One region of the Variovorax sp. 10L426 genome, then DNA from elsewhere that is predicted to be linked to it. Evidence: riboswitches for the same ligand, from Rfam matches in the RefSeq annotation. Region 1 holds a riboswitch; the other holds the start of a gene.
The links. A riboswitch is a leader RNA that binds a small molecule or an ion and turns the genes downstream of it on or off. The one in region 1 is predicted to bind glycine.

Region 1 (8,214 bases):
CTTTCCGCAATTCGTCGGCGCCACGGACGGCGCCGAGGAGCACTTTTCGATGAACAACAAAGCGATGCTGTCGCTCGCCTTGAGTACGGCATTCCCATGGTTTTCGGGGCCGGCGCTCGCGCAGGCCGCCGACGATGCGCCCGAACGCGTCAAGTCGCTGGGCGTGGTGACTGTCACCGGCGGGCAGCCGACTTCGTTGCCGACGCAGATTCCGACGACGATCGAAGGCATCACGCGCGAGGAGATCGAGACGCGCATCAACGCCACCGACAGCGAGGACGCGCTCAAGTACTTCCCCAGCCTCCTGGTGCGCAAGCGCTACATCGGCGACTACAACCACGCCATCCTGTCGACCCGCGCCTCCGGCACCGGCAACAGCGCGCGCTCGGCGGTCTATGCCGACGACATCCTGCTGTCGAACTATCTCGGCAACGGCATCGCCAACGGCACCAACTTCGCGCCTCGCTGGGGCCTGGTCACGCCCGAGGAGATCGAGCGGGTGGATGTGATGTACGGGCCGTTCTCCGCGGCCTATCCGGGCAATTCCGCCGGCGCCGTGGTGGACTATGTGACGCGAATGCCGTCGCAACTCGAGGCCCACGTCAGCACGGGCTTCCAGTCGCAGCCCAACAGCCTGTACAACACCCACCAGACCTTCAACAGCTGGCAGGGCAGCGCGTCGCTGGGCAGCCGCAGCGGCGACTGGTCATGGTGGATCGACGTCAGCCGCGGCGACAGCGAAAGCCAGCCGCTCACCTTCACCACCGCCACGGTGGCATCGGGCACGCCCGGGCGCGCAGGGACGCCGGTCACAGGCTACGTGCTGGGGCTGAACACCACGAACACGCCCTGGTACATCCTGGGCACCGGCACGCAGTACCACACGATCCAGGATCACGCCAAGCTCAAGCTGGCCTACGACTTCTCGCCCACGGTAACCGCGACCTACACGCTCGGCTGGTGGCAGAACACTTCGGAAGGCCGCCCCGCGACCTACCTGAGCAATGCCGCCGGCCAGCCGGTCTACAGCGGGCTGATCAACATCCTGGGGCGCAGCTTCAATCTCGCGCCCACCGCCTTTCCGCTGACCAACGACGACCAGACCCACTACATGCAAGGCCTCTCGGTCAAGAGCAACACCAAGGGCGAATGGGACTGGGAGGTCGCTGCCAGCCTGTACGACTATTCGAAGGACCAGCAGCGCGCGCCGACGGTGGCGCCACCTCTCGCGAACTTCGGCGGCGCCGGAACCTTGCAGGACCAGGGCGGGGCCACGGGCTGGAACACGCTCGCGGCCAAGGGAACGTGGCGGCCACAGGGGATCGGTGGCGCCCACATCGTCGACTTCGGCCTCGAGCGCGATGCCTACAAGCTCGGCATTCTCAAGACCAATGTCATCGGCAGCTGGCTCGATGGCCCCTCCGGAACCCTGGTCAGCAACGTCGGCGGCAACACGCAGACCGTGGCCGGCTGGGCGCAGGACAGCTGGGCCTTCGCGCCGCGGTGGAAGACCGTCCTCGGGCTGCGCGTGGAGAACTGGCAGGCGGACAATGGATTCACATCGACCGCGACCAGCAACCTGGCCTACCCATCGCGCAACGAGACGGACGCTTCTCCCAAGGGCGCACTGGCCTACCAATGGAGCGACGACACCGTGCTGAAGGGGTCGGTGGGGCGTGCGGTGCGCTATCCCACGGTCGGCGAACTCTACGGTGCCACCACCGGCGGTGCGCTGTCCTTCATCAACGACCCTTTCCTCAAGCCCGAGAAGTCGTGGACCGAAGAGCTGTCCGCGGAAAAGGACCTCGGCAATGCGCTGGCGCGTGCGACTCTCTTCCATGAGATCACGGACGATGCGCTCTTCACCCAGGTGATTCCGGGCACGAACCCGGCGGTCTCGCGCGTGCAGAACGTCAAGCAGGTGCGCACCACCGGCCTGGAGCTCGCCTACTCGGGCCAGGACGTGTTCGTGCGCGGACTGGAACTCGGTGCGAGCCTCACCTACGCCAACTCCAGGATCGCCGAAAACCCGGCCAACCCGGCCAGCATCGGAAAGTGGCAGCCGCGCGTGCCGCGGTGGCGCTCGACGGTGTTCGCCACCTACAAGCCGGACGCCAACTGGTCCTATACCGCTGCGGTCCGCTACAGCGGCACTCAGTACTCCAACCTGGACAACAGCGACGTCAACGGCTTCGCCTATTTCGGCGCAAGCAGGTACATCACACTCGATCTGCGGGTTCGCTATCAGATCGACAAGCAATGGTCGATGGCCTTCGGCATCGACAACGCCAACAACTACCAATACTGGAATTTCCATCCGTACCCCCAGCGCACGTACACCGCTGAACTGCACTGGGATCTTTGACTCCACACTTCACGAAGGATCTGCCATGAACCCCACTCTCACCTACAAGCATCTCGCCGCCTGCATCCTGCTGACGGGCGCCGGCAGCGCCCTGGCCCATGTGACCCTGCCACCCGGCGGCGGTACCGCAGGCACCAACTACGAAGCCGCATTTCGCGTCGGCCACGCCTGCAAGGATGCGAAGAGCACGACCGGCATCGCCGTACGGCTGCCCAAGGGCTTCGCATTCACCGATGCACAGGCGCGCAAGGGCTGGAAGCTCGAAGCGCCGTCGGCCGGCGACAACGGCGGTGAAGTGCGCTGGACGGCGGAGAACCCGCAGTCGGCACTTCCCGGCAGCGAGCGGGCCGACTTCGTGCTGCACGGCAAGCTGCCGGCCACGCCCGGCGTCCTGTGGTTCAAGGTGCTGCAGACCTGCGACAACGGCAGCGCCGACTGGGCGCAGATTCCGGCCAGTGGCAACGACACCAAGGGTCTCGAGAGTCCCGCCGCCCGGCTCGACGTGCTGGCGCCCGGCGTGGCAGCGGTCGACGTGCGCGATGCCTGGATCCGCGCATCGGTGCCGGGCCAGAGCGGCACCGGTGCTTTCATGAAGCTCAGTGCGCCGTCGGGCGCGCGGCTGGTCGGCGCCTCGACGCCGGTGGCCGGCGTGGCGGAAGTCCACGAGATGAAGATGGAAGGCGACACCATGCGCATGCGCCCTGTCGAGGGTGGCGTCGAGTTGCCGGCGCGGCAGACCGTCGAGCTCAAGCCGGGTGGCTTTCACGTGATGCTGACCGACCTGAAGCAGCCCTTGCCGAGCGGAACCAATGTGCCGATGACGCTGCGCTTCGAAGATGCCAAGGGACAGAAGACTTCGCTGAATATCAACGTGCCCGTGCTCACCGGCGCCGCGGTACCCGCGGGCGGCGAACACAAGCATTGACCCGCCCAAAAGCCCGCGTCCTTGGAGTAAGCTGCCCGGACAACAATACTCTTCCGGAGACCCTCATGAGCGACGCAAGCAAGCCTTTCGCCTTCAGTCAGTTCGTTCCCGGCTTCGACTTCCTGAGGAACCTGGCGAGCGGAAGCGCTTCGGCCGGCGCCAGTGCGGTTCCGGGCATGCCAAGCCTTTCCAGCTGGGTGGCCCCGACGCTCAGCGTCGAGGAAGTCGACAAGCGCATCCAGGAGCTCAAGACGGTGCAGTTCTGGCTCGAACAGAACGGTCACGCCCTCAAGGCGACCATCCAGGCGCTCGAAGTGCAGAAGATGACGCTGTCGACGCTGCGCGGCATGAATGTGCAGATGGAAGATCTGGCGAGCGTCTTCACGCGGCAGGCCGCCGCGGCGACGCCCGCATTCCGCGACGAGGCGCCGGCGCAGGCCCCCGCACCTGTGGCCGAGCCGGAGCCGAAAGCGGCAGACAAGGCAGATTCCGAGGAAGCCGATGCGGCCGCCGCCAAGTCGAAGCGCGCAAAGGCCAAGGCTGACGGCCCGTCGGATGATGCGGCAGGCGTTGTGGACCCCCTTCAGTGGTGGGGCGCGCTGACGCAGCAATTCCAGCAGATCGCCAGCGCTGCCTTGCAGGAAGCATCCCAGCTGAAGATGCCGGCCGTGCCCCAACCGCTGTCCGATGCCATGGACCGGGCGATGGCGCCGGCATCCGGCAAGGCCGCGCGCAAGCCTGCCCCTGCCGCAACCAAGAAGAGGCCAGCCGCCGGCCGAAGCACCACCGCGGCCGGCAAGTCGTCGACTCCGGCGCGCAAGCGGGCGCGCTGACACTGACAACCGTCGTCCCCTTCCCGCACAGAAAGCCGAGCGCATGAAGCTCTTTCCTTCCGGCCACGCCACCCATCCGCAATGGCGCATGGCTGCCGGACTCGTGCTCGCTCAACTGCGGGCGCAAATGGCGTTGCCCGATTACGCACACACGCCCACGCTGGGCCTGCTCTACATCACCGACCACTACTCTGCCGACGCGCAGGAAATCCTCGACCATCTGAGCGCCGAACTGCCCGAGATCACCGACTGGTCCGGCACCGTGGGCGTCGGCGTGGCGGCCAACAACGCCGAGTATTTCGACGAGCCGGCACTCAGCCTGATGCTCTGCGAATTGCCGAGCGATCAATACCGCGTGTTCTCCGGCGTGGCGCCTCTGGCCAATTCGGAGATGAGCGGCTTCGCGGCGAACACGGCGCTCGTGCATGCGGACCCGCGCACGCCGGAACTCGGCGAACTGATCGCCGAGATGGCCGATCGCACCGACACCGGCTACCTGTTCGGCGGTCTCTCGTCCGGGCGCGCCGGCTCCTTGCAGTTCGCGGTCGGCGGCAACGGCAACATCCCGGGACATGGCGCCGTGGGCGGCGTTTTCTCGGGGGGCTTGTCGGGCGTGGTGTTCGGCGAAGGCGTGCGTCTGGTGTCGCGCGTCACGCAGGGCTGCCAACCCGTGTCGGAGGAGCGTGAAATCACCGAGGTCGACGGCAACCTGCTGCTGACGCTCGATGGCGAGCCTGCACTCGATGTGCTGCTGGACGATCTGAACGTATCCCTCGACGCGCCCGAGCATGCGGTGGACGCGGTGCGTGCCACGCTGGTGGGGCTGGCCGAGGCCGGCAGCGACGGCGTCCGTCGTACGCGCGACCTGGGTGCCGATGTCCGGGTGCGGCACATCATTGGCCTCGACCCGACGCGTCGCGGCGTGGCGATTGCCGACGTGGCCGAAGTCGGCATGCGCTTGAGCTTCTGCCGGCGCAACGCGCAGGCCGCGCGCTCCGACCTCATGCGTGTGTGCGCCGAAATCCGGGAGGAACTGGAGCCCGAGGAGCAAACCTTGGCCACCGCGCGCGCAGTGGCGGCCGGCGAGGCCGAAGCGGCGCCGCATCCGGCCCGCCGCATCGCCGGTGCCGTCTACGTGAGTTGCTCAGGCCGCGGCGGCCCGCACTTCGGCGCGCCGGGCGCCGAGTTGCAGATCGTGCGACACGCGCTGGGCGATGTGCCGCTGGTCGGCTTCTTCGCCGCCGGCGAGATTGCGCGGCACCACCTGTATGGCTACACCGGCGTCTTGACGGTCTTCACCAGCGACGACTGAGGCTTCGTTTCTGCGCGCGCGCCGGTGAAGCTGAAATCCACCTCGGGCGCGAGACCGCTGACGATGCGTGCGATCGACTTGCCCGAGCCGCAGGCATGGGTCCAGCCCAGCGTGCCGTGGCCGGTGTTGAGGAACAGGTTCGGCAGTTTCGTCGCGCCGATCAGGGGCACGTTGCTCGGCGTCGCTGGGCGCAGCCCGGCCCAGAACTGAGCTTGCGTGGCGTCGGCGGCACCCGGAAACAATTGTTCGACCCGTCGCACGATGGCTTCGCAGCGCACGCGGTTCAGGTCGCGGTCGTAGCCGTTGAACTCCGCCGTGCCTGCGATGCGCATCCGATCGCCGGTTTCGGAGGTGTAGCGCGAGAAGACGAGCTTGAATTCGTCATCGGTCAACGACACCTGGTAGGCCTTGGGCGCGTCCACGACCGGCATCGTGACCGAATAGCCTTTGGCCGGGTAGATCGGCAGGCGGATGCCCAGCGGCGCGGCAAGCAGCGGGCTCAGGGAACCCATGGCCAGCACGAAGGCATCGCCCCGGATGCGCTGGAACCGGCCCTCGCTATCGGTCGCTTCCACATGGTCGATCGTTCCGCCGGCCTCACGAAGAGCGGTCACGGTGTGGCTCATCAGGAAGCGAACACCTGCGGCCTTGGCCAACGCTGCGAGTTCGCGCGCGAAGTGGTTCGCATCGCCCGATTCGTCTTCGGCGGTGTAGGTGGCGCCGGCCAGTTGCGGGCGGACGTGCGCCAGCGCGGGCTCAAGTTTCACTGCTTCATCTGCCGAGATGACGCGGCGATCGCAGCCCAATGCGCGCATCTGTTCGGCTGGCGCCAGAGCGGCGTCGAATTCCTTCTGCGTCGTATAGAAGTGCAGGATGCCCTGGGTCCGCTGGTCGTAGGCGATGCCGGTGTCGCGGCGCAGTTGCTGCAGCGTTTCGCGGCTGTAGGTGCCCAGGCGAACGATCTGCTCGATGTTGTGGCGGGTGCGCGCCGGCGTGCATTCGCGCAGGAACTGCAGTCCCCAGAGCCACTGCCGCATGTCGGCGCGGAGGCGGAAGAGCAGGGGAGCGTCCTCCTTGCCGAGCCATTGCAGCACCTTCAGCGGTGCGCTCGGATTGGCCCAGGGCTCGGCATGGCTCACTGATATCTGGCCGCCGTTGGCGAAGCTGGTTTCGGCAGCAGGTGTGGCCTGCCGGTCGATCACGGTCACTTCATGGCCGAGTTGCTGGAGGAAGTAAGCCGAAGTCACGCCGAGCAAGCCGGCGCCAAGAACGATCACGCGCATTTCAAGAACCCTCGAAGGTTGCAGCTCTTGGCTCGAACGGAAACGGATGCTGTGAAAAAGAAAAGCAACCGGACCGTGCGTCCAAGTTGCCGCTCCCCCTGTCCTCGGTACCTGAGAGATTCACCCGTTGCGCCCGCAACAGGTTTGCTCCTTCGGTGCATCACGTGGTGTGATGGCTCTCCAGACGGCTCTGACAGTTGGTGCAGTACAGGCTCGTTTGTGCGAGCCGACCTGAGCGTTTATGGGAGTTTGCGCCTTCGGTGGGGCCGCCAAGCGGCCCGCTCTCCTGCAGTGCGGCGATTGTAGGGGCGCCGCGCCCGGCTGGCTACAGCCCTCTGAAGGCGAAGTCGAGTTCGGGCCGCAAGCCGCTGACGATACGGGCGATCGATTTGCTCGCGCCGCAGGCGTGCGTCCATGTCGCCGTGCCCGGGGCGGTATTGAGGAACAGGTTGGGGACTCGCGTCTTGCCGACCATTGGCAGCCGATTGCGGCTCACCGCGTGCATGGCGGTTTCGAACGAAGCCTGCGCGGTGTCAGTCATGCCGGGAAACAGCGCCTCGATGCGCCTGAGGATCGCTTCGAAGCGGTCCGAGTCTGGCTCGCTCTGCTCGTCATGGCTCACGCGCACGGTGGAAGAAACCCGGAGATAGACACCGTTGGCGTTCTCGACGCGTGCGATTCGAAGCTTGCCCTGTCGGTCGTGCAGCACGATGTGCGGTGCGTGCGCGGCGTCCCTGACCGGCATCGTGGCGATGTACTCGCGAACGAAATTCAGCGGCATGTCGATGCCAAGGTCTTCCGCATGCGGAACGCTCGATGCGCCCAGGGCGAGAACATAGGACTGCGCGCGCACGGTGGTGGGTTGTCCTTGTGCATCCAGCAGGTCGACATGACTGATGCGGCCGTCACGCGTCTTCAGCGAGACCACGGTGTGCTTCATCATGAAGCGCACACCGGCCGCGCGGCAAAGAAAGACGATGCTTGCCGCGAACTGGGCGGGATCGCGTGCCGGGTCCTCGAGCGAGAAAGTCGCTCCGGCGAGCTTGCTGCCGACGGCATGCAATGCAGGCTCCAGGCCCGTGGCCTCTTCGGCGGAGAGCAGACGTTCCTCGCAGCCGAGTTCGGACCAGTGGGGTGCGCGGGCCATGCGCCCATGGAAGGCTTGGGCGTCGGTGAAGAAGTTCATGAGCCCGTTCGAGCGCGGCCGTTGCGACATGCCGGCCTCGTCACGCAGCGCACGTGCGCTCTCGCGGCTGTAGGCGGCGAGACGCACCATGTGCTCAAGCGGGTCGCGTTTCGCCGGTTCGCCAATGGCTCGGTCGAGCAGCTTGGCGATGCGATGACGCACCTTTGCGCGCAGGCGGGACCAGCCGCCTTCTGTTCGTCGCGCATAGGCCGAATCCGCTTCGGAGCGTTGCAGCGCAATCGCAGATTCGCTGGGTTCGGCCCGGCCCCGGGCCTTGGCGGCGGGGGTCGCGTGGCGGTCCACCACGATC
Region 2 (23,086 bases), on a different contig from region 1:
GCGCGCTGATGTAGTTGGCGCTGAGGATCGCGGTCTCGGTCGCCGCCTTCAAGCCGGGCGCGCCCATCATGCGGCAGTACATCCAGCTGATCGGCAGCACGGCCGCATTGCCCAGCGGTGCCGCCGACACCGCGCCCACGCCGTGTGAGGCGATGCCGCCCGTCGCATGGCCCGGCAGATACGGCACCAGGTCCTCGACCACGCACACAGGGCCGACGCCCGGACCGCCGCCGCCATGGGGAATGCAGAAAGTCTTGTGCAGGTTCAGGTGACTCACATCGCCGCCGAACTCGCCGGGCGCTGCCACGCCGACGAGCGCATTCATGTTGGCGCCGTCCACGTACACGCGACCGCCGTGCGCATGCACGATCTCGCACAGCTCCTTCACACGGGTCTCGAAGACGCCATGGGTGCTGGGGTAGGTGATCATCACCGCGGCCAGCTTGTCGCCATGGGCACCGCATGCGCGCTTGAGGTCGTCGATGTCGACATTGCCTTCGGCATCGCAGGCCGTGACCACCACCTTCATGCCGGCCATGTGGGCACTGGCCGGATTGGTGCCGTGCGCCGAGAAGGGAATCAGGCACACATCGCGATGGCCTTCGCCCCTGGCTTCATGAAAGGCCTTGATCGCAAGCAGGCCCGCGTACTCGCCCTGCGAGCCCGCGTTGGGCTGCAGGCTGATGCCCGCGTAGCCGGTGGCTTCGCACAGCCATGCGCGCAGCTGCTTGTCGAGTTGGGCATAGCCCTGGAGCTGTTCAGCCGGCGCGAAGGGATGGATGTTCGCGAATTCGGGCCAGGTGATCGGGATCATCTCGCTCGTCGCGTTGAGCTTCATGGTGCAGCTCCCGAGCGGGATCATGCTGCGATCGAGCGCGAGGTCCTTGTCGCCGAGGCTGCGGATGTAGCGCAGCATCGCGGTTTCGCTCTTGTGCGTGTTGAAGACCGGATGCGTCAGGAATGCGCTGGTGCGGCGCAAGTCCTCGGGGATGCGCGAGGCGATCCGGCCGGCGAGTTCGTCGAAACGCGGCATCGGCGTGCCCGCGGGCACGAACAGCGCCCAGAGCGTCTCGATGTCGGCGCGCGTCGTGGTTTCGTCGAGCGAAATGCCCAGGTGGTTCTGCACGCGCAGACCCAGGTTGATGCAGGCGGCCTCGGCGCGTTCCACGATCTTCGCGGTGTCTTCGCCGGTCTTGACGGTGAGCGTGTCGAACGCCGTCGCGTTGATCAACTCGCGGCCCATCTGTTCGAGACCTTGCGCGAGGATCGACGTGAGTGACGCGACGCGCTGCGCGATGCGACGGATGCCCTCGGGTCCGTGGTAGACCGCGTACATGCTGGCGATCACCGCGGGCAGCACTTGCGCGGTACAGATGTTGGACGTCGCCTTCTCGCGCCGGATGTGCTGCTCGCGTGTCTGCAGCGCGAGGCGGTAGGCGGGCTCGCCGTGCGTGTCGACGCTGACGCCCACGATGCGCCCGGGCAGCGAGCGCTTGAATTCATCGCGGCATGCCAGGTAGGCGGCATGCGGGCCGCCGTTGCCCATCGGCATGCCGAAGCGCTGCGTGCTGCCGCAGACGATGTCCGCATCCCATTCGCCGGGCGGTGCGAGCAGCGTGAGCGCGAGCAGGTCGGCCGCTACGCAGAAGGCTGCATCGAACTGGTGCGCGTGGCCGGCGAGCGGTCGCAGGTCGTGTACGTGACCCGTCGTGGCGGGGTATTGCGCCAGCACGCCGAAGAATTCGCAGCTCGCCATCAGGTGGGGCAGGGTCTCCGACACCGTGCTGACCCGTACCTCGATGCCCAGCGGCGCCGCGCGCGTCTTGATGACCTCGATGGTCTGCGGGTGGCAGTCGCCCGACACCAGGAACACGTTGCTCTTGCTCTTGACGCTGCGGCGCGCGAGCGTCATCGCCTCGGCCGCCGCGGTGGCCTCGTCGAGCATCGACGCATTCGCGATGGCCATGCCTGTCAGGTCACAAACCATCGTCTGGAAATTGACCAGCGCCTCCATGCGACCTTGCGAGATTTCGGCCTGGTAGGGCGTGTAGGCGGTGTACCAGGCGGGGTTCTCCAGCACGTTGCGCAGGATCACGCCCGGCGTGTGGGTGCCGTAGTAGCCCTGTCCGATGAAGCTCTTCGCCACCTTGTTCTTCGCGGCGATGGCCTTGAGTTCGGCCAGCGCGTCGGCCTCCGTCACCGGCGCAGGCAAGCGCATCGGCCGCGCGCGCCGGATGGCCGGCGGCACGATGCCGTCGATCAGTTCGGCCCGCGTGGCCGAGCCGATCGCCGACAGCATTCGCGATTCGTCAGCAGCTTCGATGCCAATGTGGCGCGCGATGAATTCCTCGGCGTTCTCAAGCTCGCTGAGCGAAGGGAAGAGGGGCAGGACGGATGTCGACATGGATGGAGGGCTCAGGAGGGCAGGGGACTGGGATTAGCTCAGTTTTCGGCTGCGAACTTTTCGTACGTGGTGTCGTCGAGCAGGCTTTCGAGTTGCGTCACCTCGCTGACGCGCGCCTTGAAGAACCAGCCTGCGTCCATCGGCGCGCTGTTGGCGAGCGAGGGGTCGGCGCGCAGCGCTTCGTTGACTTCAGTGATTTCGCCGGAGACCGGCATGAAGACGTCGGCGGCGGCCTTGACCGACTCGACCACACCCGCGACCTCGCCCTGGGCGAAAGTCTTGCCCACTTCAGGCAGATCGACGAAGACCACGTCACCCAGTGCGTCCTGCGCGTGGACGGTGATGCCGACGGTGACGAGCGTCGCGTCCGCTTCCTGGCGAACCCACTCGTGATCCTTGGTGTACTTGGTGGTCATGAACAAAAGCTCCTTGAGATAAGAAATCGGAACGAAATCGGCAGGACTTGAAGATCGGGTCTCAGCCGCGGAAATAGCGCGCCGGGACGAAAGGCATGGTGCTGACTTCCATCAACACCGGCTTGCCGCGCACCATCGCCTGGATGCGCGTGCCGGGCTCGGAATAGGCCAGCGCAACGTAGGCCATGGCGACGGGCCGGTCGACCGTGGGACCGAGCAGTCCACTGGTCACCTGGCCGATGGCGAGGCCTTCGAAGGATTCGAGCAGCGTGCCGTCGCGCACCGGAACACGCTCCAGCGCGACGAGGCCCACGCGTTTGCGCTTGAGGGTGTCGTGGTCGAGATGGCCCGCCGTGCCGTCCGCGGCAGTGAGTTGCGCCAGCACCTTGGCCGCGCCCGGGAAGCCGCCTTCGCGCGCACCACCGGACCGTCGCACTTTCTGCATGGCCCAGACGAGCGAGGCTTCGACTGGCGTGGTCGTCTCGTCGATGTCGTTGCCGTAGAGGCAAAGCCCGGCTTCGAGCCGCAACGAATTGCGCGCTCCCAGGCCGATGGGCTTGACCTCGGGTTGCGCGAGCAGCAGCCGCGCAAGGCGTTCGGCGTCCGCGGCGCCGACGGAGATCTCGAAGCCGTCTTCGCCGGTGTACCCGCTGCGGGTCACGAAAGCCGGAATGCCGCCGATCTGCACGGCGCCACCGGTCATGAAGACAAAGCGCTCGACGCCGGGCGACAGACGCGCCAGCGTCGCGCCAGCCTGCGGTCCCTGGAGCGCGAGCAACGCGTGGTCGGGCATCGGCAGGACCTGGCAACGGTGCCCGATCTTCGCGGTGATGTGCGCGATGTCGGCCTGCTTGCAGGCGCCGTTGACGATCACGAACAGCGAGTCGTTGCCCTCGTTGAAGAACATCAGGTCGTCGAGGATGCCGCCGTCGTCATTGAGCAGCAGTCCGTAGCGCTGCTTGCCGGGCGCCAGGCCGATCACATCCACCGGCATCAGCGTCTCGAAGGCGGCCGCGGCATCGGGGCCCGACAGGCGCAACTGGCCCATGTGGGAAATATCGAAGAGTCCCGCAGCCTCGCGCGTGTGCTTGTGTTCGGCCATGAGGCCCGCCGGGTATTGCACGGGCATCGAGTAGCCGGCGAAAGGCACCATGCGCGCGCCAAGCTCCACGTGCAGTGCGTGAAGCGGGGTCTTCAGAAGATCGTCAGTCGATGCGGAGGCCAAGGCACTCTCCAAAAGGGGGCAGTCCAGATCCATGGCCGAAGCCATGGGCCACCCCTGCTGTCCGCTTTACCTGAGAGATTCACCCCACGATCGGGGCTTGCTCCTTCGGTGGACGAGTCCGTCGTCGCGACGGGTCGTCTCTCTCCAGCAAGGAAACGCCCTGAATGCGGGCGCTTCGCCAGTCCTTTTGCCTGAGCGTTCGGGCCCGTGCTTCGATGGGACCTGCGCCTTCGGCGGCCCCGACGCGGCGGGGCTCTCTCCTGACTGCGCGAGTGTAAGGGATCGAAGGCGTGCCCAACGGCGAATTCAGTGAAGTTGCTGCACCGGAAGAAGCCTGTCGATGCGTTCAGTTTCAAGTTTCAGTATTTGCGACGCATCAGGTATTCGATGCACTCGAAGAATGCCTCGCTGAGCAGGGCCAGCACCGCCGCGGGTATGGCCCCGGCGACCAGCAGTTCGCGATCGTTGAGTGCCAGGCCGGTCACGATGCGTTCGCCGAAACCGCCCGCGCCGATGAAGGCCGCGATCGTCGCGGTGCCGATGGCGATGGTCGTCGCCGTCCGCACGCCGGCAAGGATCGTGGGGAGCGCGAGCGGCAGCAGCACCACCCGCAGGGTCTGGCCGCCGGTCATTCCCAGCGCGGTCCCTGCCTGCCGCAACCCGACCGGGACTTCGGCCAGGCCGGTGACTGTGTTCCGCATGATCGGCAAGAGCGAATAGAGCGTGAGCGCGATCAGCGCCGGCACCAGGCCGATCGCGCCGACGGCCGAGATCAGGATCGCCAGCAGTGCGAGCGAGGGAATGGTCTGCAGCAGGCCCGTGAGCCCCAGGACGAGCGCACGCGCGTTCAGGTGCGGAAAAACGAGGACTCCCACCGGCACCGCGATCAGGATGGCGACCCCGACCGAGACCGCCACCAGGAGCAGATGTTGACGCGCGAGGCGGACAAGGTCGGGGCCGAACAGCTTGGCGAGGAAACCCCGTGCCGCGGCTTCCTTGGGGAGGGCGGAGCCGGTTGTCTTGGCGGCGGGTGCCTGGGCGACGATCTTGCTCTGCGCCAGGAAGTCACGCGCGATCGCGTCGAACGCCACGCCCTGCAATTCGGCACGCGCATTCATTGCGATCATGGCGTGCTCGTCGACGCGGCCTTCGAGTTTCTGCAGTGCCGCCCACGCCTTGGGCAATCTTGTCGGCACGTCGAGCCGGTAGAGCACCACCGCGTCGTAGCGAGGGAAATATTGGCGGTCGTCCTCGAGCACACGGAGGCCGAGATGATCGATCTTGGCGTCGGTGGTGTAGATGTCGGTGACGTCGATCTGCTTCGCCGCGATGGCGTCGTAGGCGAGCCCATGATCCAGCCCCGTCGGCGTCTGTGTGAAACCGTATCGCGCAGCCAACCCTTGCCAGCCGTCGGCGCGGCCGATGAACTCGTTCGACAGTCCGAGCTTCAGTTCAGGATGGCTGGCGAGGTCGCTCAGGCTTCGCACGCCGAGGCGGTCCGCATCGGCCGCGCGCATGGCGAGCGCATAGCCGTCGTTGAACCCGAAGGGAATCGCGGCGCCCAGGCCCAGCGGCCGGAGCGCCGCGTTCATGTCCTCGAGCGTCATCGACTGAGGACTCTTGAGGATCTCCAGGGCGATGGTGCCGGTGTATTCGGCATAGAGATCGATGCTGCCGGAACTCAAGGCCTCGTAGACGATGGCCGTGTTGCCGAGTCCCTGCCGGACCACCGGGGGGGCGGCGGTATGCGGCGCCGCGGTCTGCGCGAGAACCTCTGCCAGGATGTACGACTCGGTGAATCGCTTGGAGCCGATGCGAAGTTCGTCGGCCCCGCCTTGCGCGTGCGACGGCATGGGGTTGCCCAGAAGGCCCAGCAGGCCCAGGCAAGCCAGGGAGGTGAGCCAGATTCGGCGCAGTGGACGCATCGACCCAGTGTATCGGCGTCATGGCGGCGAGGACCATCCGATGCGCAGGCTCGTTCTCCTACAAAGGATCGTGCGCCGTGCCGATGCTGCGCTGCAGCGGATGAACGCAGAATGAACAAGTGCGGATCAACTATGTTCGACGCGGTGAAGGCAAGCCCCTGTTGCTGGTCCACGGCCTTGGCGGCACCTGGCGGTCGTGGCGGACCGTGCTGACGCCGTTGGCCGCACAGCGCAGTGTCGTGGCGATCGATCTGCCGGGTTTCGGCAAGAGTCCGGAGCTGAAAGGCGAAGTCTCCATTCGCACGATGTGCGACGCGGTCGCTCAGTTTCTGCATGAACACGACCTGATGGGCATCGACGCCGCCGGCAGTTCCGTGGGGGCGCAATTGATTCTGGAACTGGCGCGGCGCGGCGGCGTGCTGGGGGCGGTCGTCTCGCTGGGGCCTGTGGGCTTCTGGGAAGGATGGGAGCGCCACGCCTACCGGGCCTCCGTCTGCCTCTCGTGGCGGCTGGCGCGCGCGCTGCAGTTCGCGATGCCGGCGATCACGACGCACGAATGGTCGCGCGTGCTCCTGCTGAGGCAGGTATCGGCCCAAGCCGCCGGCCTTTCGCCTTCGATGGTTCTGGACGAAATGCGCAACTGGGCCTCGGCATCGTCGTTCAGCATGATGCTGAAGAGCCTGGTGCAAGGGTCGCCGCAAGAAGGCGTGGCGGCCGGGAGCCTGGACAAGCAACTCGTGATCGGCTGGGGGCGCTTCGACCGGATCTGCTTCCCGAGGCAGGCCGCTCGCGCGCAGGCGCTTTTCCCCGATGCGCACATCCATTGGTTCGAGCGATGCGGCCACTATCCGCATTGGGATGCGCCGGAGGAAGCCGCACGCCTGATACTTGCGACCACGGCCGACTGAACGGCGCATCCGGGAAACACGATGGCAAAAGAGAAAGTCGAAAAAGACGCGCATCCTCTGGCCGACGTGCACGGCGCACGCGAACTGCCTTCGGTCGTGGTCGAGGGCTACAGCCTCCAGTTGCACGACAAGGACGGCTTCATCGGCGACCAGGCCAGCCAGACCGCCTTCAGGGAACTGCTGGAACGCTGGCGCCGCCGTCGCCGAAAGAAGGGAAACGACCCGCTGGGCGGTCTTCATTCCAGGGAGATGAGCAAGAAGATGCTCGACCAGGCGCTCGGCGAAAAGGCGTCCGAGGCGGCGGACGTGGTCCACGCGGTCATCGAGGAATTCGCGGAAGAACTGGCCTCGGTGATCGATCGCTTCATGCGCCAGCCGTCATGGAAAGGTGTCGAGCGCGTCGTCATCGGCGGCGGCTTCCCCGAAAGTGACGTCGGAGAGCGGGCGATCCTGCAGGCAGCGGCCATGTTGCAGGAGATGAATCAGTCGGTGCAATTGGGGCGCATCAGCCATGCGACAGACGATGGCGGCCTGCTCGGTTGGGTGCACCTCGTGCCGCCGCCGCTGCTGAAGCGCCGCGACGCCATCCTGGCGCTGGACATCGGCGGCACCAATGTGCGCTGCGGCATCGTCAAGACGCGGATCAGACGTTCGCCCGACCTCTCGCACGCCAAAGTGATCCACCGCGAAAAATGGCGCCATGCCGACGATGGCCCGAGCCGCAAGGCGCTGGTCGACCGGCTCGCGAAAATGCTTGAAAAGCAGATCCGCCATTGCAAGAAGAAAGGCATCCGACTCGCGCCGTTCGTCGGCATCGGTTGCCCCGGGCTGATTCGCAAGGACGGATCGATTTCACGCGGTGCGCAGAACCTCCCCGGCGACTGGGAGAGCGAAAACTTCCATCTGCCGAGCGAGCTGTGCAAGAGGCTCCCGCTCATCGACGGCGACCCCACCGTCGCGCTGATGCACAACGACGCGGTCGTCCAGGGGCTGAGCGAGTTGCCCTTCATGCAGGACGTGAAGCGCTGGGCCGTCCTGACCATCGGCACCGGGCTTGGCAACGCGAGCTACACCAACAAGGCCAGCAAGGCCGACAAGGCGACCGCAAAGCGTTGAAGCGGCCGCGCCCTCAGGCGAGTTCGCGCCCAAAGAATCGCACGGTGCGATCCCACGCACGCTGTGCCCACACGGCGTCGTATTGCGTGATCGGAATGCGCCCCGGGCCTTGGGCGTCTTCATTGGCAAAGGCGTGCTGCGCCTGGTAGCGATGGCCTTCATAGCGCACGCCCGCGCCACGCAGTTTCTCTTCGAGCGCGTCGGCACCCGCGATGGCAAAGGCCGCATCCTGCGTGGCCCAGTGCGCCATCACCGGTGCGGAGATCTTCGATGCATCGACGTACTCCAGCGGCGGATACCCGTACCACACGACGATGGCGTCGGCTTCAGGTGCCATCGTCGAGGCCAGCACCGTCAACGCGCCGCCCATGCAGAAACCGGTGACGCCCACTTTGCCGCCGCGCGCCTTCAGGAACTGCACCGCGCCGCGCACATCTTGCGAGGCCGCGTCGGCGAAGTTCAAGCCGTCCATCAGGTGATGGGCTTCCTCGGCCTCGACGGTGGATTTCCCGCGATAGAGGTCGGGCACCAGGGCCGTGAAGCCGGCCCTGGCAAAGCGTTCGGCCACGCCCCGGATCTGGTCGTTCAAACCCCACCATTCCTGGATCACCACCACCGAGCCGAAGGTCTTGTCGGCCTCCGCGAGATACCCTTGAACGGCGCCGCCGTCCGGACGGTTGAACTGGACAAGCTTTCCCATGCATCTCTCCTGAAGTGTTCGAGATCGAGAAGGCGAGTATCTGACAAGGCGGCGTCGTCGGCACGCCGGCCGGCGAGTTCGATCAGAGCTGGAAGGCGATGGTGAGGAGGAGGCCTTCGGCCAAGTCACGCAGGATGCCGGGTCGGCGCGCGCGATAGTTCTCGCCGGCGGAGGCTGTCGTTTCGATCCACTGCGCGAGCCAGTCGACCTGGTCATGGCCGTAGAACACCACGGCTGCCTCGTGGTTGATCAGCAGGCTGCGCAAGTCGAGATTGATGGAACCGCACATCGCGAGATCCTCGTCCACGACCACCGCCTTGGCGTGCGCCATGAACGGCAGCATCCGGAATGTCACCCCCGCGCGCGCGAGGTCGCGCATCGCGCGTGCCCGGACGAAGTCGGCCAGGCGGTGGTTCGAATGCGCTGGAATCGCGATCGTCACCTGCACACCGCGCCGCGCGGCCAGACGCAGCGCGTCGCGCAGGCCGTCGCCGGGCACGAAGTAAGGCGTGATGGCCAGCAAGCGTTGTTCGGCGCGAAAGCAGGCGTCAACCAGCAGCGCATGTGCCGTGTCCTCGGTCTGGTCGGGGCCGCTCGGCAGGAACTGCGCGAGGTTGCCCTCGGCCGGCTTGTCCACGGCGGCCGCAGCGCGCGCCTTGCGCTTGCGCACCGACGACCAGTCATGGTCGAACTGCCGCGCTGCCGCGGCGGCCACGCTGCCCCGGAGATCGAAGGACAGATCGCGCCATGCGACCGGGTGCTCGTCGTTGCCGGTGAAGTATTCGCCGGCGAGGTTGCGGCCGCCCGACCAGAGCCAGCCGTCGTCCGCAATCGTGACCTTGCGGTGGTTGCGCAGATTGCGCGGACCGGTACGACGCAGGCTGAAGATCGGGCGGAACACGGCAACTTCGGCACCCGCTTCGCGGAGCGTGTCGAAGTGCGAGCGCGGCAGCGAAAGGGCGCCGAAGCCGTCGAGCAGCACGCGCACCGCCACGCCTTCGCGCGCACGCCGCGACAACCTGTTGATGACCTCGTGGCCCAGCGCGTCGTCGCCGATGATGAACGTGCCCACATCGAGCCGCGTCCGCGCGCCTTCGATCACAGCGAAGAGCGCGTCGCGTGCGGCCGCGCCGTCGGAATGGAAGTGAATCTCGCAGGGGCCGGGCGGCGCCAGGCCGAAGCTCTCGATCAGATCGGCAGCCCAATGTCCCGTCGGACCCGTGCGCGGCGGCCGCGGCGACCCTGGCGGCCGCAGCTTGCGCTGGCCGAACAGCAGGTACATCGGCAGGATGATGTAGGGCATCAGCGCGAATCCCATGACCCACGCGATCGCTGTCGAGGGCGCCCGCTGTTCGCGCCGGGCGCGCGTGGTCAGCACATAGACAAGCAGCGCAATCGTGACGACAAGCAAATGCTGCGACGGCGAGGGCAGCCAGTCGAGCAGGTCGTCGATCTGGTTCACGTGCGGAGGTGCGACTGCAGGAATGCAGGGACCGGACGCCCCTGCGATGCGAGGAAGCGCATCATGGCGCCGACCACTTCGCGCACCGCCGGCCGTGCGCCGACGCGATCGCGCCAGGCCACCAGCCGTGGTGTGGAGGAGGTCATGCCTGCGCCCTTGCGGTCCGCAAATACGTGCGCCATGTAGAAGGCGATGTCGGCGTATGAATAAGGGCCGGCGAGGTAGTCGCGGCCTTCGAGCAGCAGGTCCAGTTCCTTGCCGAAGCGATCGCAAGCGGCACAGGCCGCCACGGCCGCAGGACTCTGCATGTCGTTCTGCAGGCCGAAGAGCTTCACCACCTGAGGAAAGAAGACCTCGTCCGACTTGAGCTCGAGCTGCCGTGCTCGGGCGCGCGCTGCGACGCCGGCGGGCCATAGAGGAGGATCGGGAACAAGGTCTTCGAGGTATTCGAAGATCTGCGTCGAATCGAACAGCTCGACCTCGCCGTCGATCAGCACCGGCACCTGTCGCTTGGGATTGACCCGAAGCACCTCGGGGTGCCTGGGCTCGTAGTTGTCGTCCCGATCGAAGGGCACCATGATGCATTCGAACGCGAGCCCCTTTTCAAGGGCCGCGATCTGCGCCTTGGCGCCGAACATGCTGAGGGGACCGGTGAAGAGCTTCATGGACATGACGCTACTTCACCACGGTTACGCCTTCAGGTCGAGCCCCAGACCTCTTGCGCAGTCTCGACGACCAGGCGCAGCTTGGCGCGCTGGGCTTCCACCGCGATGTTGTTGCCATGCACCGTGCTCGAGAAACCGCATTGCGGCGACAGGGCGAGCTGGTCGAGCGAGACGTACTTGGCGGCGGCCTCGATGCGGCTCTTGAGTTCGTCCTTGTCCTCCATTTCGCCGAACTTGGTGGTCACCAGGCCGAGCACGACGGTCTTGCCCTTGGGCAGGAAGCGCAGCGGACGGAAGTCGCCCGAACGCGCGTCGTCGTACTCGAGGAAGTAGGCGTCGAGGTCCATTTCCTTGAGCAGTGCCTCGGCCACCGGCTCGTAATTGCCGGCCGCGGCGTGCGTGCTCTTGAAGTTGCCGCGGCACAGATGCATCGCCAGCGTCATGCCGGCGGGCTTCTGCGCCACCACCTTGTTGATGAAGGCGGCGTAGCGGTGCGGCAGTTCGTTCGGGTCGTCGCCGCGCTGGCGGGCGGCTTCGCGCATCCTCTCGTCGCAGAGATAGGCGAGGTTGGTGTCGTCCATCTGGACATAGGTGCAACCGGCTTCGGCCAGCGAGCGCAGCTCGTCGCCGTAGGCCTTCGCGACATCGTCGTAGAAGGTCGGGTCGAGTTCGGGGTAGGCCTCCTTGCTGATACCGGCGCGGCCGCCGCGGAAGTGCAGCATCGTGGGCGAGGGGATCGTGACCTTGGGCGTGTTGCCGGCCGACACCTGGCTCTTGAGGTACTGGAAGTCCGCCAGCTGGATGTTCTTGGCGTGGCGCACCTTGTCGATGACGCGCATCACCGGCGGGGCCAATTCCTCGGTGCCATCGGGCTTGCGGATGGTGACCGGGATGTCGGTCTTCACGCCGCCGAGCTGTTCGAGGAAGTCGATGTGGAAATAGGTGCGGCGGAACTCGCCGTCCGTGATGCTCTTGAGGCCGATGTCTTCCTGGAACTTGACGATCTCGGTGATCGCCTTGTCTTCGACCTTGCGAAGCTGCTCGGGCGTGATCTCGCCGTTGGCTTTCTGCTCGCGCGCCTCGAGCAGGTATTTGGGGCGCAGGAAGCTGCCGACGTGGTCGTATCGGGCAGGCAGTTGGGCATGCTGTGACATGGGGATTGGCTCCGTCGAAATCTGGAATAGAACGGTCGATCGTATCCGCACAGGGCAGGGGGAGAGCGGATACATGGGCATGAGTGTTTACCCTCGATTCAGGGCAGAGGACCGAAATTGTTGGTATTCATGTATACAGTCCGTATCCTGTGAGCACCCCCGCATTTCCAGTAAGCACCCATGCCGCTTCGGTCGCAACCGGCTTGAGCGTCGAACCGGTCGAAGCCGGCGGCTCGCAGGCGGTGAAGGCCCAGTTGCGGTTGCGCGAGATGGTGCTGGCGGGTGAATTGCCCGGTGGTGCACGCATCGCCGAAGTGGCGATCTCTGAAATGCTCGGCGTGTCGCGGACGCCGGTGCGCAGCGCGCTGATGCGTCTCGAACAAGAGGGCTTGCTGGAAGCGCTGCCCAACGGCGGTTATGCCGTCCGGACCTTTTCGGAGCGCGACGTGGCCGATGCGATCGAACTGCGCGGCACGCTCGAAGGCCTGTCGGCCCGGCTTGCAGCGGAGCGCGGCGTGTCGCCGGTGGTGTTGCGCGAGGCGCGCGCCTGCCTCAAACGCATCGATGAACTGTTGCGCGAGCCCGCGCTGGACGATGCGGCGTTCTCACGTTACGTGGCCTTCAACGAGGAATTCCATCGCCTGCTGTCCGAACTCTCGGCCAGTCCGTTGATTGCGTTGCAAACCGAACGCGTGACCAACTTGCCTTTCGCATCGCCTTCCGCCTTCGTCGTCGTGCAGGCGAACGCACCCGCCGCGCGCGACATGCTTCTCGTTGCGCAGGACCAGCATTGGCAAGTGCTCGACGCGATCGAGAATCGCGAGGGATCCCGCGCCGAGGCGCTGATGCGCGAGCACAGCCGCATCGCGCAGCGCAACCTCCGCGAAGCGCTGCACGGCGTGCAGGCCCATCCCCTGCCGGGCGTGAATCTCATCCGCCGACGAAACTGAACATGCCCGTCAACACAACGAATCCTGGATACCTCGCCTCGTTCTCAAGTCATTGCGCGATGATCGCGCGCCGTATTCTCTGATCGCGCAGAAATCCATCGCTTCATTGGCAAGCTAGGTGTTTGCCGACGCCCCGGCGCGCTTGCATCTCGTCACAATACCCCCCGTTTCACCATTTCAGCACCTACCGAAAAAGGAGAGCTCCATGCTTCGTCGCCATCTCGTCAAGGCTGCCAGTCTGACTGCCATCGCGCTGGCCATGCCGTTGGCTTACGCCGCGGACAACACGTTCAAGATCGGCCTGATCCTTCCGATGACGGGTCAGCAAGCTTCCACCGGTCGCCAGATCGAGGCGGCAGCGCGCCTCTACATGGCGCAGAACGGCGACACCGTGGCGGGCAAGAAAGTCGAGTTGATCGTCAAGGACGACACCGGCCTGCCCGATGTCACCAAGCGCCTGGCGCAGGAATTGGTGGTCAACGACAAGGTCGACGTGCTCGCCGGCATGGGCATCACGCCGTCCGCGCTGGCGGTCGCACCGATCGCCACGCAGTCGAAGACGCCGCTGGTCGTGATGGCGGCCGCCACGTCGAGCATCACCGAAGCTTCGCCGTACGTCGTGCGCTCGAGCTTCACGCTGCCGCAGGTGTCGGTGGCAATGGGCGACTGGGCGCCCAAGAACGGCATCAAGACGGTCGTCACACTGGTCTCCGACTATGGCCCCGGCAACGACGCCGAGAAGTACTTCAAGGAGCGCTTCCAACTCAACGGCGGCAAGGTGCTCGATTCGCTGCGCGTGCCGCTGCGCAACCCGGACTTCGCGCCGTTCCTGCAGAAGGTGCGCGACGCCAAGCCTGACGCGCTGTTCGTCTTCGTGCCCTCGGGTGCGGGCTCGGCCGTGATGAAGCAGTTCCTCGAACGCGGCATGGACAAGGCCGGCATCAAGCTGATCGCCACCGGCGACGTGACGGACGACGATCAACTCAACGACATGGGCGACGGCGCGCTGGGCGTCGTCACCTCGCACCACTACTCGGCAGCCCATCCGTCGGCGATGAACAAGAAGTTCGTCGAAGCCTTCGAGAAGGCCAACAAGAACATGCGCCCGAACTTCATGGCGGTCGGCGGCTACGACGGCATGCACGTCATCTATGACGCCCTCAAGACCACGAAGGGCCAGGGCGGCGGCGAGGCATTGCTCGCGGCAATGAAGGGCCAGGTCTTCGAAAGCCCGCGCGGCCAGGTGCTCATCGACGCCCAGACCCGCGACATCGTGCAGGACGTGTACCTGCGCAAGGTCGAGAAGAAGGACGGCCAGCTCTACAACGTCGAGTTCGACGTCATCAAGGGCGTGAAAGACCCCGGCAAGACCAAGCAGTGATTCACCACCAGCCATTGACCGACATTGACGCAAAGATCCCACCAAGCGTCTGCCGTGGAACACCGCGGAACCGGCTTAGCCGGGCCGCTGGTGTTGCCCCCGGCAGGGGGTGGGCGCCCGACACGAAGTGCGGGCAACCTGGGGGCGAGCCTTGCTAACCATTCTCTTTGACGGCATCGCCTACGGCATGCTGCTGTTCGTGCTCGCGGTCGGGCTGGCCGTGACGCTCGGGCTGATGAACTTCATCAACCTTGCGCATGGCGCCTTCGCCATGGCCGGCGGCTACCTCACGGTGTTCGCCATGCAGCAGCTGGGCGTGCCCTTCCTCCTTTGCCTGCCGCTGGCGTTCGTGGTGGTGGGCGCCGCGGGCGCGCTGCTCGAGCGCACGCTCTACCGGCCGATGTATGGAAAGCCGCACCTGGACCAGGTGATGTTCTCGATCGGGCTTGCGTTCATGGCGGTTGCAGCAATCGACTACTTCGTCGGCTCCTCGCAGCAGAACATTCACCTGCCCGAATGGCTGCGAGGCCGCAGCGAAATCGGTGACGGCGCATTGCTGCTGGGCATGGGCCACTACCGGATCTTCATCATCGCGGTGTGCGCGGTGCTGACGGTGGTGCTTCAGCTCATCTTGACGAAGACGCGCTTCGGCAGCCGGCTTCGTGCAGCGGTCGACGATCCGCGCGTGGCGGCCGGCATGGGCATCAATGTCAACGTCGTGTTTCTGCTGACCTTCGCGGTCGGCTCCGGCCTTGCAGGCCTGGGAGGAGCGCTGGGCGCCGAGATCCTGGGGCTCGATCCGACCTTTCCGCTGAAGTACATGATCTACTTCCTCATCGTGGTGTCCGTCGGCGGCACCTCATCGATTACCGGGCCGCTCCTGGCCGCCCTGCTGCTCGGCATTGCCGACGTGGCCGGCAAGTACTTCATTCCGAAGATGGGCGCATTCACGGTTTACCTGTTGATGATCTTCATCCTGATGTGGCGGCCGCAGGGCCTGTTCACGCGCAAGGGAGCGCGCTGACATGGATTTCCAGCAACCGCTGCTGCGCAAGGCGCGCTGGCGTCCGTGGGAGTTCGCAGTCTGGGCCGTGGCGTTCGTGCTGCCGCTCTTGCTGCCCTCGCGCGCGCTCATGATCAACGAGATCGCGATCGTCGCGCTATTCGCGATGTCGCTCGATCTCATCCTCGGCTATACCGGCATCGTCTCGCTGGGGCATGCGGGCTTCTTCGGCTTGGGTGCCTATACGGCGGCGCTCTTCGCCAAATATGTGATGCCCGATCCGACCGTGGGCCTCTTGGTGGCGATCGTGATGTGCGCCATCGTCGGTGCGCTGGCCAGCGTCACCATCCTGCGCGGCACCGACCTGACCCGCCTGATGGTGACGCTCGGCACGGCGTTGCTGCTGCTCGAGCTTGCCAACAAGCTCGACTGGCTCACGGGGGGCGCCGACGGCTTGCAGGGCGTGGTGATGGGGCCGGTGCTTGGTCTCTTCGACTTCGATCTGTTCGGCCGCACGGCCGCGTGGTATTCGATGACTGTGCTGCTGCTGCTCTTCCTGCTGATGCGGCGACTGGTCCATTCGCCCTTCGGCGCCACGCTCATGGCTGTGCGCGACAACCGTCTGCGCGCCATGGCGATCGGCATCCCTGTCGTCTCCCGGCTGGCCGTGATCTACACGGTCGCCGCCGCGGTGGCCGGCGCGGCGGGCGCGTTGCTCGCTCAGACCACCGGCTTTGCGTCGCTCGACGTGCTCTCGTTCGACCGCTCGGCCGATGTGCTGCTGATGCTGGTGATCGGCGGAGTGGGCTGGCTCTATGGCGGCGTCGTGGGCGCGATCGTGTTCAAGCTGTTGCAGGACACGCTCTCCACCGTCACGCCGCAATACTGGATGTTCTGGATCGGCCTGATCCTGGTGCTGATGGTACTGGTTGGCCGTGAGCGGCTGTTCAAGCCCTGGACATGGTTTGACGCCCGCGGGGGAGCCAGGTCATGAGCGATACCGTGAAAGACATCGTCCTATCTGCGACCGGCCTCGTGATGCGCTTCGGCGGCATCACGGCCACCAACAACGTCACGCTGAATCTGCGGCGCGGCGCGCGACACGCGCTGATCGGACCGAACGGCGCCGGCAAGACAACGCTGATCAATCTGCTGACCGGGGTGCTCACGCCCACCGAGGGCCGCATCGTGCTCGAAGGCGAGGACATCACGCGTCTCGCGCCGCACCGCCGTGTGGCACGCGGGATGGTGCGTACCTTCCAGATCAACCAGTTGTTCGATTCGATGACGCCGCTGGAGACGCTCGCGCTGGTGGTCTCGCAGCACACGGGCGCGGGCACCGATTGGTGGCGGCCGCTTGGCACATCGAAGCAGGTGGCCGAACGGGCAGGGCAACTGCTGGAGCAGTTCCGGTTGGCCGATGTGGCCCGGCAGCAGACGAAGCATCTTGCGTACGGCAAGCGCCGGTTGCTGGAAATCGCCGTCGCGCTGGCCTGCGAGCCGCGCGTTCTGCTGCTTGACGAACCTGTGGCTGGCGTGCCGGCGGGCGAGCGCGAAGAACTGCTCGAAACGGTCGCCGCGTTGCCTGCGGATGTCTCGGTTCTTCTCATCGAACACGACATGGACCTGGTCTTCAGTTTTGCCGATCGAATGACTGTGCTGGTCAACGGCACGCTGCTGACCGAAGGCGACCCCGACACGATCGCCAACGACCCGAAGGTGAAAGAGGTCTACCTGGGTCATGGAGCCGAGCATGTCTGAGTTGCTGCGCATTGAAAACCTGAGCGCCGGCTATGGCGAGGCAGTCGTGCTGCACGACATCAATCTCGCGATCGGAGAAGGCCAGACGCTCGCGCTGCTGGGCCGCAACGGCACCGGCAAGACCACGTTGATCAACACCCTGGCCGGCGCCACGCGCCAGCACGGCGGCAGCATCACGCTTGGCGGCGTGGCGCTCCACAAGCTTTCGTCGCACCAGCGCGCCGCAGCGGGCATCGGCTGGGTGCCGCAGGAGCGCAACATCTTCAAGTCGCTCACGGTGGACGAGAACCTCACCGCCGTGGCGCGACCGGGCAAGTGGAATCCCAAGCGCGTGTACGAGATGTTCCCTCGGCTGGCCGAGCGCAAGGGCAACCTGGGGACCCAGTTGTCGGGCGGGGAGCAACAGATGCTGGCCGTTGGACGCGCTCTCGTGGTGAACCCTGCGCTGCTGCTGCTCGACGAGCCGCTCGAAGGGCTGGCGCCCATCATCGTGGAAGAACTGCTGCGCGCCATTCGCCGCATCACGCAGGGCGAAGGACTGTCGGCGATCATCGTCGAGCAGCATCCCCAGGCAATCCTCGCGATTTCCGACGAAGCAGTGGTGCTGGACCACGGCACCGTCGTCCATGCCGACAACGCGGCCACGCTGCGCACGCAGCCCGAAGTGTTGGAGCGGCTGCTGGGGGTTTCGCGCTAGCCACGCTAACCCCCAGCCTCGCCCACTTTCGGGCCTACACTGGCGGGCCGTAATCCCGTTCGGTTGATAGGAGATCTGCTCATGGCTTCCATTCGACGCGAGATGCAGGTGGAGGCAGGCGCCGACGCCATCTGGGACGCTGTTCGTGATGTCGGCGAAATTCACCGCAGGTTGGTGCCGGGCTTCGTGATGGACTGTCGCTTGGAGGCCGACGCACGGATCGTCACTTTCGCCAACGGCATCGTGGCGCGCGAGGTGATCGTCGATGTCGACAATGCGGCGCGGCGCATCGTTTGGTCTGCCACTGGCGGCCGGCTCACGCATCACAACGCCTCGCTGCAAGTGTTCGCCGAGGACGCCGTGCACAGCCGCCTTGTCTGGATCGCCGACCTGCTGCCGCACGCAATGGCGCAGCCGATCGGCGCCATGATCGACGAGGGTATGCGCGCGATGAAGCACACCCTCGAGGCTCAGGCCTGAAGACGAGCTGAGGCGCTCAGTACCCAGCGGTAAAGCGGCGCCGCGAGTGCTTGGGTGATTCGACCTCGTCAGCCATCGCAATGGCGTAGTCCTCCATCGAGATCCAGCTCTTGCCGTTTGCATCCGTCAACAGCGCGTCGCCGCCGAGGCGGAATTTGCCCGTGCGCTCGCCGGGCGCGAACAGCGCGGAGGGCGAAAGAAACGTCCAGTCCAGCTCCTTCTCGCCACGCAGCGCGTTGAGGAGCCTGCCGCCTGCGCTGGCCTCCGGTTTGTAGGCCTCCGGAAAATTCGGCGTATCGATCAAGGCCTTGCCCGGCGCGACTTCCAGGCTGCCCGCGCCGCCGACGACCAGCAAGCGCGGCACGCCGGCCTTCTTTGTGGCGGCGATGAGTGTGGCGGCGTCGCTGCCGCCGACAAAGCGGGTCGCGCTGATCACCGCGTCGTGTCCGCGAAGAAGCGGGACCAGCGCGTCGAGCGACGTGGCATCCGCCGTCTTCACGGTGAGTCCGGCATGTTGCGGCACGCTTTCCGCTTTGCGGGCGATCCCGGTGACCGTGTGGCCGCGTTGAAGCAGTTCGTTGGCGATGCGCGAGCCGGCGTGGCCGGAGATACCGAGGACGGCAATCTTGCTCATGATGTGGCCTTTGTGGCGGTTGAAGAGGAAGTCGATTCGGCGATGAGGGTTCGCAGTTGCGTCGCCCAGGCGTCGGGCTTGCCGAGATAGCGGCCGGCGTCCAGCGCGAGGAGCCGGCCGGCCGGCAATTCGAGCGCGAAGGTCGGAAACCCCTGCCCGCCGGCCCTTGCGAGCCAGCGGCGGCTGTCGGCGATGTGGCGCTGGGTGGCTTCGCCAGACAGGTAGTCGAAGGCTTCCGCGAACGCCGCGGGGTCCAGCCCGATCTCCGTCGCAAGGTCTTGCAGCACGACCGAGTCGGCGATGCGGCGACCCTCCACGTAGTGGGCGCGTTGCACCCTCCGGATCATGTCGAGCCCGCGACCGGCCTCGGCCTGCGCCGCCAGGATGGCGGTCAGCGGTGGGGCGGAGTCCAGGAGCGCACCGCTGTCGTTCAGCAGGCCATCGAAGTAAGCCGCGCCGAAAGGCTGTCCGCTGAGGTGCGCAATCCGATGGTCGTGTGGCATCACGTAGGTGCGCCATTCGGGCGTGATCGTGCGGCGGTTGGGGCCGGTCATCATCCCGCCGCCGTGGAACTCGACCGACAGACCCGGCACGCCACGTGCGGCCTCGACCAGCGGCTCGGCGGCGTAGCACCAGCCGCAGAGAGGATCGAAAACGTAGTGAAGCGTCGCGCGTTGCTTGTTGGGATTCGGTGCTGTCATGGCGGCCATCGTATGTTTCCTGGGTCGATCGAAAAATCCCGCCAAATGGTCATCTTTGTTGCAGAATTCGATCGAATATGGATCGTGTCACTGCCGCCGAGGTCTTCGTTTCAATCGCCGAGCGCGCGAGCATGACAGCGGCGGCCGAGGCGCTCGACATGTCGCGCGCCATGGTCACGCGCTACCTTGCGCAGATGGAGGAATGGGCCGGCGCCCGGCTGCTGCATCGCACGACGCGGCGATTGAGTCTCACGGAGGCTGGCGAGGAAACGCTCGCCCGCTGCCGCCGCATGCTTGAAGTTGCCGCGGAGATGGCGGTGGCGCCAGTTTCGGAAGCCGGAACGCCTCGTGGGCTGTTGCGGGTGGCCAGTTCGCAGTCGCTTGCGCAGGAGGTGCTTGCCGCCACGGTCGCCGAATTCCTGCGTCGCTACCCGCTCGCGGCCATCGATCTTCACATCGGTCCCAGGTCGGTGAACCTGGTCGAAGAGCGCATTGACCTTGCGATCCGGATCACCAACGACCTCGATCCCAACCTGATCGCCCGGCCGCTGGGTCGTTGCGATTCCGTGATCTGCGCTGCGCCGATCTATCTGGCCGCGCACGGAAGTCCGCGCAGGGTCGAAGACCTCGCGACGCACAACTGCCTGACTTACTCCTACTTCGGCAAGAGTCTTTGGGAGTTCGATGTGGCCGGGGCGCGCATTGCCGTGCCGGTCAGCGGCAATCTCAGCGCGAACGAATCACAGGTGTTGCTTGCCGCCGCCATGGAGGGCGCGGGTATCACGATGCAGCCGGTGTACGCCGCGCGCGGGCCCATTGCGCAAGGGCGGCTGGTGGCACTTCTACCCGAAGCCGTGCCGCAGGCGCTGGGCGTCTATGGTCTCTATGGATCGAGGCGCCAGATGCCGGCGTCGCTGCGCGCGCTGCTCGACCTGCTGGTAGAGCGCTTCTCCGATCCAGGCTATTGGCCGTTCAGTCCTGTGGCCCCACGGCGCGATACAACGCGCGCACGAAATCGGACTGCGTGATCATCCCGACGAGCCGCCTTTCGCTGTCGATGATCGGGATGTGGTGGTGGCCGCCTTCGGAGAACAACGGCACCAGTTCGGCCAGCGGCCGGTCTTCGCTGGCCACGCGCACTTCGCGGGTCATGATCTGCCCCACGACCTCGGGCTTGCTCGACATCACGGTGCGCGTCGCGCGGATGAAGTCGCGCAGACGACCGCCGAGGCCTTCGTGGTGCTGCAGGTCGATGTGTTTGAAGAAATCCGCCTGGGTCACGATCCCGACCACGCGCCGGGTCCTGTCGACGACCGGCAGTGCCTTGATGCGTCGGGCGTGCATCAGCGACCAGGCTTCTTGCAGCGGTGTGCCGAATTCGATGAAAACGAGATCGCGCGACATGATGTCGACGCAATGCACCGTGTCGAGCCTTCGGTGCCACGACTCGACTTCAGTCTCGCGAATCAGCGATTCGAGATCGTCACGGCTGATGTCGAGCACCTGGTTGTAGCGCGCCAGCACGGCGTCGACGTCGGCCGAGCTGAAGCGGCTGTCCGTAGCGGGCTGACGCGGCGCGATCTGGACGTGCGGATAGCGTCGCCCCGTCAGGCTGTTGTAGAGCACACCCGCCAGCACCAGCAGCAGCGAGTTGACCATGGTCGGAAAGAGGGCGAACGAGAACTCTGTGGCGTGCGTCAACACCGCCAGCAACGCGACCGCGCCGCCCGGTGGATGGAGGCAGCGAAGCGCGAACATCAGCGAGATGGCCAGGGCAACGGCGATCGCGCCGACCCAGGCACCGTCCGGCAGCCATTGAACGCAGGCGACACCCGCCAGCGCGGCGACGGTGTTGCCGCCGATCACCGACCAGGGCTGCGCCAACGGACTGCCCGGCACCGCGTACACGAGCACGGCGCTGGCGCCCAGCGGCGCGATCAGCCACGTGCTGCCCCACGTGAGGTGAAGCATCCATTGGCACAGCAGCGCCGTGACGACCAGGCCGACCAAGGCGCCGGAAGCGGCCCGAAGGCGCTCGCGGCCATTCACGGACGTGCGCCCCGGGATCCAGGCGCGGGCAAAAGTCGACAACGCTTCGAGCCGCATGACCATCAGGCGGCTCCGCCGGCGACGAGGCGCCCGATTTCCGGCCATCGCCCGTGCAGCCAGACCCAGGCGACCAGGCCGATGCCCAGCATCAGGATGGAGGTGCCGGCCAGGGCCAGCGTCGAATGCATCACCAGCGGCGCGATCACGCCTGCGACGATTCCGTTGGCGGTCGATCCGATCACGGCTTGCAGCGAAGAGGCCATGCCGCGGCGCTCCGGGTGCAGGTCGAGCACCAGCAGCGTGACCACCGGCACCATCAGCGCCCATCCGAAGGCGAACACGGCCAGGGGCCACAACGCCCAGGCGGCATGCGGAGTGAACAAGGCGTTCGCGATCACGTTCACGACCGAAGTCGCCAGCATGATGACGAAGCCGTCGCGGATCTGCCGCTTCGGCGCCACCTTGCCGGCCATGCGTCCGCTCGCCCACGCGCCGGCCATGATGCCGCCGATGGTCAGCAGGAAGAACCAGAAGAACTGCGTGGGCGCCAGCGCGAGGTGCTCGCCAAGAAAGGCGGGCGCGGCGAGCACGTACAGGAACATGCCGTTGAAGGGCACGCCGCTCGCGAGCGCCAGCAGCAGGAAGCGCGGGTCGGAGCACAGGTCCCAATATCCGCGCAACAGATGCTTCACCTCGAAGGGCTGGCGGTGTTCAGGGTGCAGCGTCTCGGGCAGGAGCTTGTAGTTGGCGACGAACAGCACGACGCCCACTCCGACCAGGAACCAGAAAATGCTGTGCCAGCCGAGGTTCACGAACAGGAAACCGCCCACGATCGGCGCGATCGCCGGCGCGATGCCGAAATAGATCGTGACCTGGCTCATCACTTTCTGCGCTTCGGCCGGCGGAAACATGTCGCGGATCACTGCCCGCGAAACCACAATGCCGGCCCCTGTCGACAACCCCTGCAGCGCGCGGAACAGCACCAGTTGCCCGATGGTCTGCGAGAGCGCGCACCCCAGCGACGCGACCGTGAAGACGACGAGGCCCCAGAGCACCACCGGACGGCGGCCAAAACTGTCCGACAGTGCCCCGTGGAACAGGTTCATGAACGCGAAGCCGAAGAGATAAGCCGAGAGCGTCTGCTGCATCTCCACCGGCGTGGCGCCGATCGAGTGCGCGATGCCGGAGAAAGCGGGGATGTAGGTATCGATCGAGAACGGACCGAGCATGCCCAGCACCGCCAGCAGCACGGCCAGCGCCCAGCGCGGGGCCGGCCAGAGTTTGTGGGCGTCGGGGTTCATGCGCGATGTCTCCGGTCGATTCTTGGTGTTCTGAAAAAAGAAGGGCGCCCGAGGGCGCCTTCTTCTCTTGCTTGCAGCGAGTGCGAGCCTACAGGGTATCAATAAAGCTGCGCAGCTTGTCGGAACGCGACGGATGCTTGAGTTTGCGGAGTGC

Region 2: it holds a riboswitch for glycine, as region 1 does, so the genes downstream of both, gcvT (glycine cleavage system aminomethyltransferase GcvT) here and AC1DHL_RS21425 (D-amino acid dehydrogenase) in region 1, are expected to answer to the same signal.

The regions. Positions count from the first base shown of each region.
Region 1 is NZ_JBFTJF010000015.1:63,895-72,108, reverse strand. It holds gene AC1DHL_RS21445 (TonB-dependent receptor) at 50-2,365, shown strand; gene AC1DHL_RS21440 (copper chaperone PCu(A)C domain-containing protein) at 2,391-3,290, shown strand; gene AC1DHL_RS21435 (PhaM family polyhydroxyalkanoate granule multifunctional regulatory protein) at 3,356-4,123, shown strand; gene AC1DHL_RS21430 (FIST signal transduction protein) at 4,167-5,435, shown strand; gene AC1DHL_RS21425 (D-amino acid dehydrogenase) at 5,396-6,718, opposite strand; glycine riboswitch at 6,807-6,912, opposite strand; glycine riboswitch at 6,917-7,017, opposite strand; gene AC1DHL_RS21420 (FAD-dependent oxidoreductase) at 7,044-8,214, opposite strand, start outside.
Region 2 is NZ_JBFTJF010000004.1:152,696-175,781, forward strand. It holds gene gcvP (aminomethyl-transferring glycine dehydrogenase) at 1-2,404, opposite strand, end outside; gene gcvH (glycine cleavage system protein GcvH) at 2,443-2,820, opposite strand; gene gcvT (glycine cleavage system aminomethyltransferase GcvT) at 2,882-4,078, opposite strand; glycine riboswitch at 4,093-4,203, opposite strand; glycine riboswitch at 4,219-4,318, opposite strand; gene AC1DHL_RS07350 (ABC transporter permease/substrate-binding protein) at 4,405-5,898, opposite strand; gene AC1DHL_RS07355 (alpha/beta fold hydrolase) at 6,090-6,878, shown strand; gene AC1DHL_RS07360 (ROK family protein) at 6,900-7,994, shown strand; gene AC1DHL_RS07365 (dienelactone hydrolase family protein) at 8,008-8,694, opposite strand; gene AC1DHL_RS07370 (phospholipase D-like domain-containing protein) at 8,777-10,156, opposite strand; gene AC1DHL_RS07375 (glutathione S-transferase family protein) at 10,153-10,821, opposite strand; gene AC1DHL_RS07380 (5-methyltetrahydropteroyltriglutamate--homocysteine S-methyltransferase) at 10,854-11,975, opposite strand; gene AC1DHL_RS07385 (GntR family transcriptional regulator) at 12,179-12,925, shown strand; gene AC1DHL_RS07390 (ABC transporter substrate-binding protein) at 13,131-14,306, shown strand; gene AC1DHL_RS07395 (branched-chain amino acid ABC transporter permease) at 14,458-15,330, shown strand; gene AC1DHL_RS07400 (branched-chain amino acid ABC transporter permease) at 15,332-16,303, shown strand; gene AC1DHL_RS07405 (ABC transporter ATP-binding protein) at 16,312-17,070, shown strand; gene AC1DHL_RS07410 (ABC transporter ATP-binding protein) at 17,063-17,767, shown strand; gene AC1DHL_RS07415 (SRPBCC family protein) at 17,849-18,247, shown strand; gene AC1DHL_RS07420 (NAD(P)-dependent oxidoreductase) at 18,264-18,881, opposite strand; gene AC1DHL_RS07425 (DsbA family protein) at 18,878-19,591, opposite strand; gene AC1DHL_RS07430 (LysR family transcriptional regulator) at 19,660-20,610, shown strand; gene AC1DHL_RS07435 (HPP family protein) at 20,555-21,688, opposite strand; gene AC1DHL_RS07440 (multidrug effflux MFS transporter) at 21,694-22,932, opposite strand; gene rpoD (RNA polymerase sigma factor RpoD) at 23,021-23,086, opposite strand, start outside.